DNA from 2 places in the Streptomyces sp. NPDC002499 genome. Region 2 is predicted to be linked to the other one. Evidence: riboswitches for the same ligand, from Rfam matches in the RefSeq annotation. Region 2 holds a riboswitch; the other holds the start of a gene.
The links. A riboswitch is a leader RNA that binds a small molecule or an ion and turns the genes downstream of it on or off. The one in region 2 is predicted to bind glycine.
Positions count from the first base shown of each region.

Region 1: linked by a shared signal. The riboswitch ahead of gcvT (glycine cleavage system aminomethyltransferase GcvT) and the one ahead of gcvP (aminomethyl-transferring glycine dehydrogenase) in region 2 are both predicted to bind glycine.

Region 1 covers NZ_JBSFXO010000013.1:48,701-52,545, reverse strand. The annotation lists gene ACWD5F_RS33610 (enhanced serine sensitivity protein SseB) at 1-329, opposite strand, end outside; gene ACWD5F_RS33605 (AAA family ATPase) at 595-1,269, opposite strand; glycine riboswitch at 1,418-1,510, shown strand; glycine riboswitch at 1,511-1,621, shown strand; gene gcvT (glycine cleavage system aminomethyltransferase GcvT) at 1,659-2,777, shown strand; gene gcvH (glycine cleavage system protein GcvH) at 2,851-3,228, shown strand; gene glyA (serine hydroxymethyltransferase) at 3,243-3,845, shown strand, end outside.
Region 2 covers NZ_JBSFXO010000012.1:9,419-13,263, reverse strand. The annotation lists gene gcvP (aminomethyl-transferring glycine dehydrogenase) at 1-1,908, opposite strand, end outside; glycine riboswitch at 2,085-2,180, opposite strand; gene ACWD5F_RS31575 (PRC-barrel domain-containing protein) at 2,294-2,671, shown strand; gene ACWD5F_RS31570 (DNA polymerase IV) at 2,961-3,845, opposite strand, start outside.

The DNA.
Region 1 (3,845 bases), on a different contig from region 2:
GCGAACTCGACGGCGGGCGCGATCGTGTACGACAGATGCGCGCCGACGACATGCCGGAACTGCTCCTCGGAGCTGAAGACCGGGACGTAGGCCTGGCCCTCGATCTCCAGCGTGGGCAGGTCCAGCGGGCCGCTGTGCGGGCCGCCGCCGCTGGGCAGCGGGATCCAGAGGAAGCTGCGGCTGAGCACCTCGACGATCCGGCCGCCCGCCATGGGCACGCCGAGGGACGCCGACAGCACCTCCTCCAGCTCGTTGCCGGGCCATCCGCCGTGCGGATGGGGGTGCGCCTGCATGGGAAACTCCGCGGGGAGATCCGCTGGGAAGTCCATCTGTCCGACCGCCTGCTGTGAAGTACCGCTGTGGCAGCAAAGGCTAACGGGTACGGGGCCCCTGGCGGTGGGCTCGTGCGGCCGATCTCGCCCGGCGCACCGTCCGCGGAACGCACGGGCCGGGACGACGGCCGGACCGGAGGGTCCCGGCGCGAGACCGGTCCGGGCACCGCCCGCCGCGGGCCACTGCCGCCTCGGCACGGCTCGACGAGCGCGGCGGCCCCGAGGCGGCGCGGCTCGACGGCGGCCCATCGGCGGCGGCACCTCAGCCCGTGAATCCGATCCTGCGCAGCACGTCCGCCGCGTCCCGGTCCAGGAGCACCGCCGAGCCGACGCCCTCGGGCAGGTCGCCGCGCTCCACGGAGCGGATCAGCCGGCCGGCCGCCGTGCGGTGGCGCAGGAAGGCGTAGCGGGAGACACCCCGGCCGCGGTCGCGCTGGCCCGCCAGGGCGGTGCGCGGGGGCACGTCGAGCAGGACCAGGTGCAGGATGCCGCCGCGGCGCCGGGCCTCGCGGGCCAGCCAGCCGCGCACCCAGGCCTGGGTGCCGCAGTCGTGCACGACGACGCCGGCGCCGGCGCGCAGGGCGCGGCCGAGACCGGCGTAGTGGGCGAGGCGGACCAGGGGGCGGTAGACGGCGTACGGCAGGAAGCGGGACGCCCGGGTGTCCCAGCGGTCGCGGGCGTCCTGGGAGTCGATGCGGATGCCCTTGACCGCGCGCCGCATCAGCGTGGACTTGCCGCTGCCGGGCAGGCCGGTGATCACCACCAGGTCGCGGGGGCCGAAGAGCAGGGCGTGCGGGCTGCGGCCCGAGCGGTCGCGCAGGTCGCGGACGACCGGGGCCGGCCGCTCGGCGCAGCGCTCGCGGGCGGGTGCCGGGGCCTGCTGGGGCAGCGCGACGGCCGAGGTCGCCGCGTACGCCGTGGTCCTTGTCACCGTGATCGTCCTCCCTGCCGGGTCAGGAAAGCTTCTCCCCACCGAATGTAAAGAGAAGGTAATCCACGGTGTCTCCCGGTTCCGTTCGGTTCCGGCCACAAGCCTGTTACAGAGCCTGTGCGATGATGTGCGCGCCAACTGCATACCGGCCGTTTGAATCCGCGCGGGAGAGTCCCCGGTCACCTGGGGCGCCGAAGGAGCAAGTCCCTCCCTTGAATCTCTCAGGCCCCGTTACCGCGCGGGCGAGGCACATCTGAAAAGCGGGTCCCCGGTGTTGCCGGTGGCCCCACCCAAGGTGCAAGTCATGTCCCGTGCGGTCATGACGAACCTCTCAGGTTCCGATGACAGATGGGGAGGAACGACCTCGCCGTCATGCCTTGGGAGACTCACGTCCGATGAGCAGCACCGAACCCCGTCACACCGCGCTCGATGCCCTGCATCGCTCGCTGGGCGCGACCATGACCGACTTCGCCGGCTGGGACATGCCGTTGCGCTACGGCTCCGAGCGCGACGAGCACCTCGCCGTACGCACGAAGGCCGGGCTCTTCGACCTCTCCCACATGGGTGAGATCACCGTCACCGGCCCGGAGGCGGACCGGCTCCTGAACTTCGCCCTCGTCGGCAACATCGCCTCCGTCGGCGTCGGCCGCGCCCGCTACACCATGATCTGCCGGGCCGACGGCGGCATCCTGGACGACCTGATCGTCTACCGCCTCGCGGAGACCGAGTTCATGGTCGTCGCCAACGCCTCCAACGCCCAGGTCGTGCTCGACGCGCTGACGGAACGTTCGGCCGGATTCGACGCCGAGGTGCGCGACGACCGGGACGCCTACGCGCTGATCGCCGTCCAGGGGCCGGAGTCCCCCGGCATCCTCAAGTCCCTCACGGACGCCGACCTCGACGGCCTGAAGTACTACGCCGGTCTGCCCGGCACGGTCGCCGGTGTCCCCGCCCTCATCGCCCGCACCGGCTACACCGGCGAGGACGGCTTCGAGCTGTTCGTGAAGCCGGAGCACGCGGTCGAGCTGTGGCAGGCGCTGACCAAGGCGGGCGAGGGCGTCGGCCTGATCCCCTGCGGTCTGTCCTGCCGGGACACGCTGCGCCTGGAGGCGGGCATGCCGCTGTACGGGCATGAGCTGAGCGCCTCGCTCACCCCCTTCGACGCCGGGCTCGGCCGGGTGGTGAAGTTCGAGAAGGAGGGCGACTTCGTGGGGCGCCAGGCGCTGCGCGAGGCCCTCGAGAACCTCAACCACGACGCGCCGCGCGTCCTGGTCGGCCTGGTCGCCGAGGGCCGACGGGTGCCGCGTGCCGGTTACCCGGTCGTCGCCGACGGCCAGGTGATCGGCGAGGTCACCTCCGGCGCCCCCTCCCCCACGCTGGGGAAGCCGATCGCGATGGCCTACGTCGACGCGGCCCACGCGGCGCCCGGCACGGCCGGGGTCGGCGTGGACATCCGGGGCAGCCACGAGCCGTACGAGGTCGTGGCGCTGCCGTTCTACAAGCGCCGGAAGTAACACTTTCCGCAGTGCTCCCCCGCACCTCTTCACCCTTCACCCACACTCCCCCGCGTACAGGAGAATCCAGGCCATGAGCAATCCCCAGCAGCTGCGCTACAGCAAGGAGCACGAGTGGCTGTCGGCCGCCGTGGACGGCGTCGCGACGGTCGGCATCACCGAGTTCGCGGCCAACGCGCTCGGTGACGTCGTCTACGCCCAGCTCCCTGACGTCGGCTCCGAGGTGACCGCGGGCGAGACCTGCGGCGAGCTGGAGTCGACCAAGTCGGTCAGCGACCTGTACTCGCCGGTCAGCGGCGAGGTCACCGAGATCAACGAGGACGTGGTGAACGACCCGTCGCTGGTGAACTCGGCCCCCTTCGAGGGCGGTTGGCTCTTCAAGGTCCGCTACACCGAGGAGCCCGCCGACCTGCTGTCGGCCGACGAGTACGCCGCCGAGACGGCCGGCTGAGGGGTCACAGACGCATGTCCGCACTGAACACGCCCCTGCACGAGCTGGACCCGGACGTCGCCGCCGCGGTCGACGCCGAACTGCACCGCCAGCAGTCCACGCTGGAGATGATCGCCTCCGAGAACTTCGCGCCCGTCGCGGTCATGGAGGCCCAGGGCTCGGTCCTCACCAACAAGTACGCCGAGGGCTACCCGGGCCGCCGCTACTACGGCGGCTGCGAGCACGTCGACGTGGTCGAGCAGATCGCGATCGACCGGGTCAAGGACCTGTTCGGCGCCGAGTACGCCAACGTGCAGCCGCACTCGGGTGCCTCCGCCAACCAGGCCGCCCTGTTCGCGCTGGCCCAGCCCGGCGACACCATCCTCGGGCTCGACCTGGCGCACGGCGGCCATCTCACCCACGGGATGCGGCTGAACTTCTCCGGCAAGCAGTTCGACGTGGTCGCCTACCACGTGGACTCCACGACCGGTCTGGTCGACATGGCCGAGCTGGAGAAGCTCGCCAAGGAGCACCGGCCCAAGGTGATCATCGCGGGCTGGTCGGCGTACCCGCGCGAGCTGGACTTCGCGGAGTTCCGCCGGATCGCCGACGAGGTCGAGGCGTATCTCTGGGTCGAC
Region 2 (3,845 bases):
CAGATCCTCGACGTCGATCTCGCCGTCCCCGGCGGTCTTCACGACGACGACCTTCATGCCCGCCATCACGGCACTCGCGGCGTTGGTGCCGTGCGCGGACGACGGAATCAGACACACGGTCCGCTGCTCGTCCCCGTTGGCACGGTGATATCCGCGTACGGCGAGCAGACCGGCCAGCTCCCCCTGCGACCCGGCGTTGGGCTGCAGCGACACCTTGTCGTACCCGGTGACCTCGGCGAGCCGCTCCTCCAGCTCACGGATGAGCGTCAGATAGCCCTGCGCCTGCTCGGCGGGCGCGAAGGGGTGCAGCTGCCCGAACTCGGGCCAGGTGACCGGCTCCATCTCCGTGGTGGCGTTGAGCTTCATCGTGCAGGAGCCCAGCGGGATCATGCCGCGGTCGAGCGCGTAGTCACGGTCGGCCAGCTTGCGCAGGTAGCGCAGCATCGCCGTCTCGGAACGGTGCTCCTGGAAGACGGGGTGGACCAGGAACTCGTCGCTCCGCAACAGCGCCTGCGGAATCGTCTCCCCGGCGACCGCGTCCAGCGCGTCCACGTCCCCCGCGACCCCGAACGCGGCCCACACGGCACGCAGTTGGGCCCGCGCGGTCGTCTCGTCACAGGCGATCGACACGTGATCGGCGTCGACCGGGTACAGGTTGACCCCGTTGTCCCGCGCGGCGGCGACGACCTCGGCGGCCCGCCCTTCCACGCGCACGGTGAGCGTGTCGAAGTAGGTGCCGTGCACGACCTCGACCCCGCCGGCCCTGAGCCCCTCGGCCAAGATCGTCGCGTACCGGTGGGTGCGCCGCGCGATCACCCGCAGCCCCTCGGGCCCGTGGTAGACGGCGTACATACCGGCCATGACGGCGAGCAGCACCTGCGCGGTACAGATGTTGCTGGTGGCCTTCTCCCGCCGGATGTGCTGCTCACGCGTCTGCAGCGCAAGCCGGTAGGCCTTGTGCCCGTCGGCGTCCACGGACACACCCACGAGCCGCCCGGGCAGGCTGCGCGCGAACCTCTCGTGCACGGCCATGTAGCCCGCGTGCGGCCCGCCGAAGCCCATCGGCACACCGAACCGCTGCGTCGTACCGACGGCGATGTCCGCCCCCAGCTCACCGGGCGACTTCAGCAGCGTCAGCGCCAGCAGATCGGCGGCGACGGTGACGAGCGCACCGAGCCCGTGCGCCTGCTCGATCAACGGCTTGATGTCCCGTACGACACCGGAGGCTCCGGGGTACTGGACGAGAACGCCGTTGATCTCCCGCTCCGCGACCTCGGCCGGGATGCCGTCGGCGAGGTCGGCGACCACGACCTCCACGCCGGCCGGCTCGGCCCGCGTCTGGATCACGGCGATGGTCTGCGGCAACGCGTCCGCGTCGACCAGGAACAGACCCTTCTTGTTCTTGCCCATCCGCCGGGACAGCGCCACGGCCTCGGCGGCGGCCGTGCCCTCGTCGAGCAGCGAGGCACCGGAGGTCGGCAGCCCGGTCAAGTCGGCAACCATGGTCTGGAAGTTGAGCAGAGCTTCCAGCCGACCCTGTGAGATCTCCGGCTGGTACGGCGTGTAGGCCGTGTACCAGGCCGGGTTCTCCATCACGTTGCGCAGGATGACGGGCGGCGTGAAGGTCCCGTAGTACCCGAGGCCGACCATGGAGTCGAGAACCTGGTTCTGATCGGCGAGCGACCGCAGCTCGGCCAGCACCTCGGCCTCGGTGCGCGCACCGGGCAGGTCCAGGTCATCGGCGTTCTTGATCACATCCGGCACCGCGGCGGCGGTGAGCTCGTCCAGCGAGCCGTAGCCGACCTGCGCGAGCATCTTGGCCCGCGCCTCCTGGTCGGGCCCGATGTGGCGCTGCTCGAACGGGATTCCCGCTTCGAGCTCGGAGAGCGGAGTGCGATGGGCGGTCATTGCGGAGGCCTCCTGGTCGGTCACGACCTTCGAGGGGCACCACGGCACGGGTACCCCGACGGCCTCCCCCTCTGTCATCTCAACCTGAGAGCTTCACCGGGCATCCCGAAGGGGCCCGACTTTCACCGTCGGTGAGAGCGGAGGCCTTCGACACCCGCCCTGCTTTCCAGAGTGACCTCGTCCGTGCGGTACGTGGGCCTGAGAGATTCCGGGGAGGATTTGCTCCTTCGGCGCCTCCGATGATGTCTGGAGGACTCTCCCGCACGGGGTCAGCAGCCGCTGCCAGCCTACCAGCGGGCACACCGCACGGGCCTTCGAGTGGCCACCATCACCAATGTGCTCTTTTGTAGTGTTTACGAGTGCGTCGCGACCACGTGGAGGCCCCGTGCAGACCGACATCGATCCACGCAACCTGATCGGCCGCAAGGCGTTCGACCGCAACGGCACCAAGATCGGCACGATCGACGAGATCTACCTCGACGACGCGACCGGCGTGCCGGAGTGGGCCGCCATACGCACCGGCCTCTTCTCCCGCGACGCCTTCGTCCCCCTGGAACCCAGCGAACTGGTCGAAGGCACCCTCCACGTCCCCTTCGAACGCGCCCTCATCAAAGACGCCCCCGACTTCGGCGTGGGCCGCCACCTCTCCCCCCAACAAGAACTCCAGCTCTACCACCACTACGGCCTCGACACAGCACCCCCACCAGAGTTCCCAGACAGAGACTTCGGCAAGCTGGCAGGCACAGAGGACGCAGACGCCTGAACCGTCTGCCGACACCTACCCACTACTTGCTCAGCCCGCGAGCAGTCCCACGCCACCATCCACCCCCACCCGCCTAGCCTGCGGGCAGTCGTGCCGCTGAGGCGCCACCCACCCCACAGCCAGACGGCCCCACCCACCAGCCTCGCGCCAGGCGGCGGCGCGCGGCGCCCCGCCCTCAAACCCGCTCAGCCTGCGGGCAGTCGTGCCGCTGGGGCGGCACGGGTGGGCGCAGGCGGCACCCCGCCAGCGCCGGGCCGCGCGACCCACCCGCCTCAGCTCCGACTGACAGTCACATCCGAACGCCGTCCACGGAAACCCCGGGACCTCCCGAAACCAACGGCAACGGATCCGCCGGCTCCAACTCCAGGTCATCGACCCGAAACGTCCGCACCCGCCCCGGCTCAGACCCCGGCGTCTCAAACCGCACAGTCACCCGCCCAAGCCCACTCCCCTGCACCCACCCATGCCCAAATTCGGCATGCCGCACATCATGCCCCGAAGGCCACCGCCGCTCAGCAGCAACAATCACCTGCTCCTCAACCGCCTCCGCATCCGCCCCCACCCGCTCCCCCACCTCAACCTCCACATCCGAGTACTCCGCACCCATCCCACCCCCAACAACCGCCGCCCCCGTCCCCGCTTCCGCCGCCTGCGCAAAAAGATCCTCCTGCGTGAAGTCGGCAAGCCCACTCACCCCCACCCCCAACAACCGCACCCCACCCGTCGTATCCACGGCCTCCAACAACCGCAAGGCAGCCTCCCGCACCACCCCAGGATCATCCGTAGGCCCCCGCAAGGTCTCGGACCGAGTCAACGTCGAGAAGTCGTACCGCCGCACCTTCAACACGATGGTCCGCCCGGACAACCCCGCCGACCGCAACCGCCCCACACACCGATCCGCCAGCCGCTGCACCTCCAACCCCACCCGCACCCGGTCATGAATGTCCACGTCATACGTGTCCTCGACCGACACCGACTTGGTCTCCCGCTCAGCGACGACAGGCCGATCATCACGCGCCAACGCCATCGCGTAGAGCCCGTGCCCGTGCGCCTTCCCCAACAGCCGCACCAACTCGTCCTCCCCGGCCTCGGCCAGATCATCGACCGTGGTGATCCCGGCCCGCCGCAGATGGTCCCCCGTCGCCGGCCCCACCCCCGGCAGGATCCGCACCGG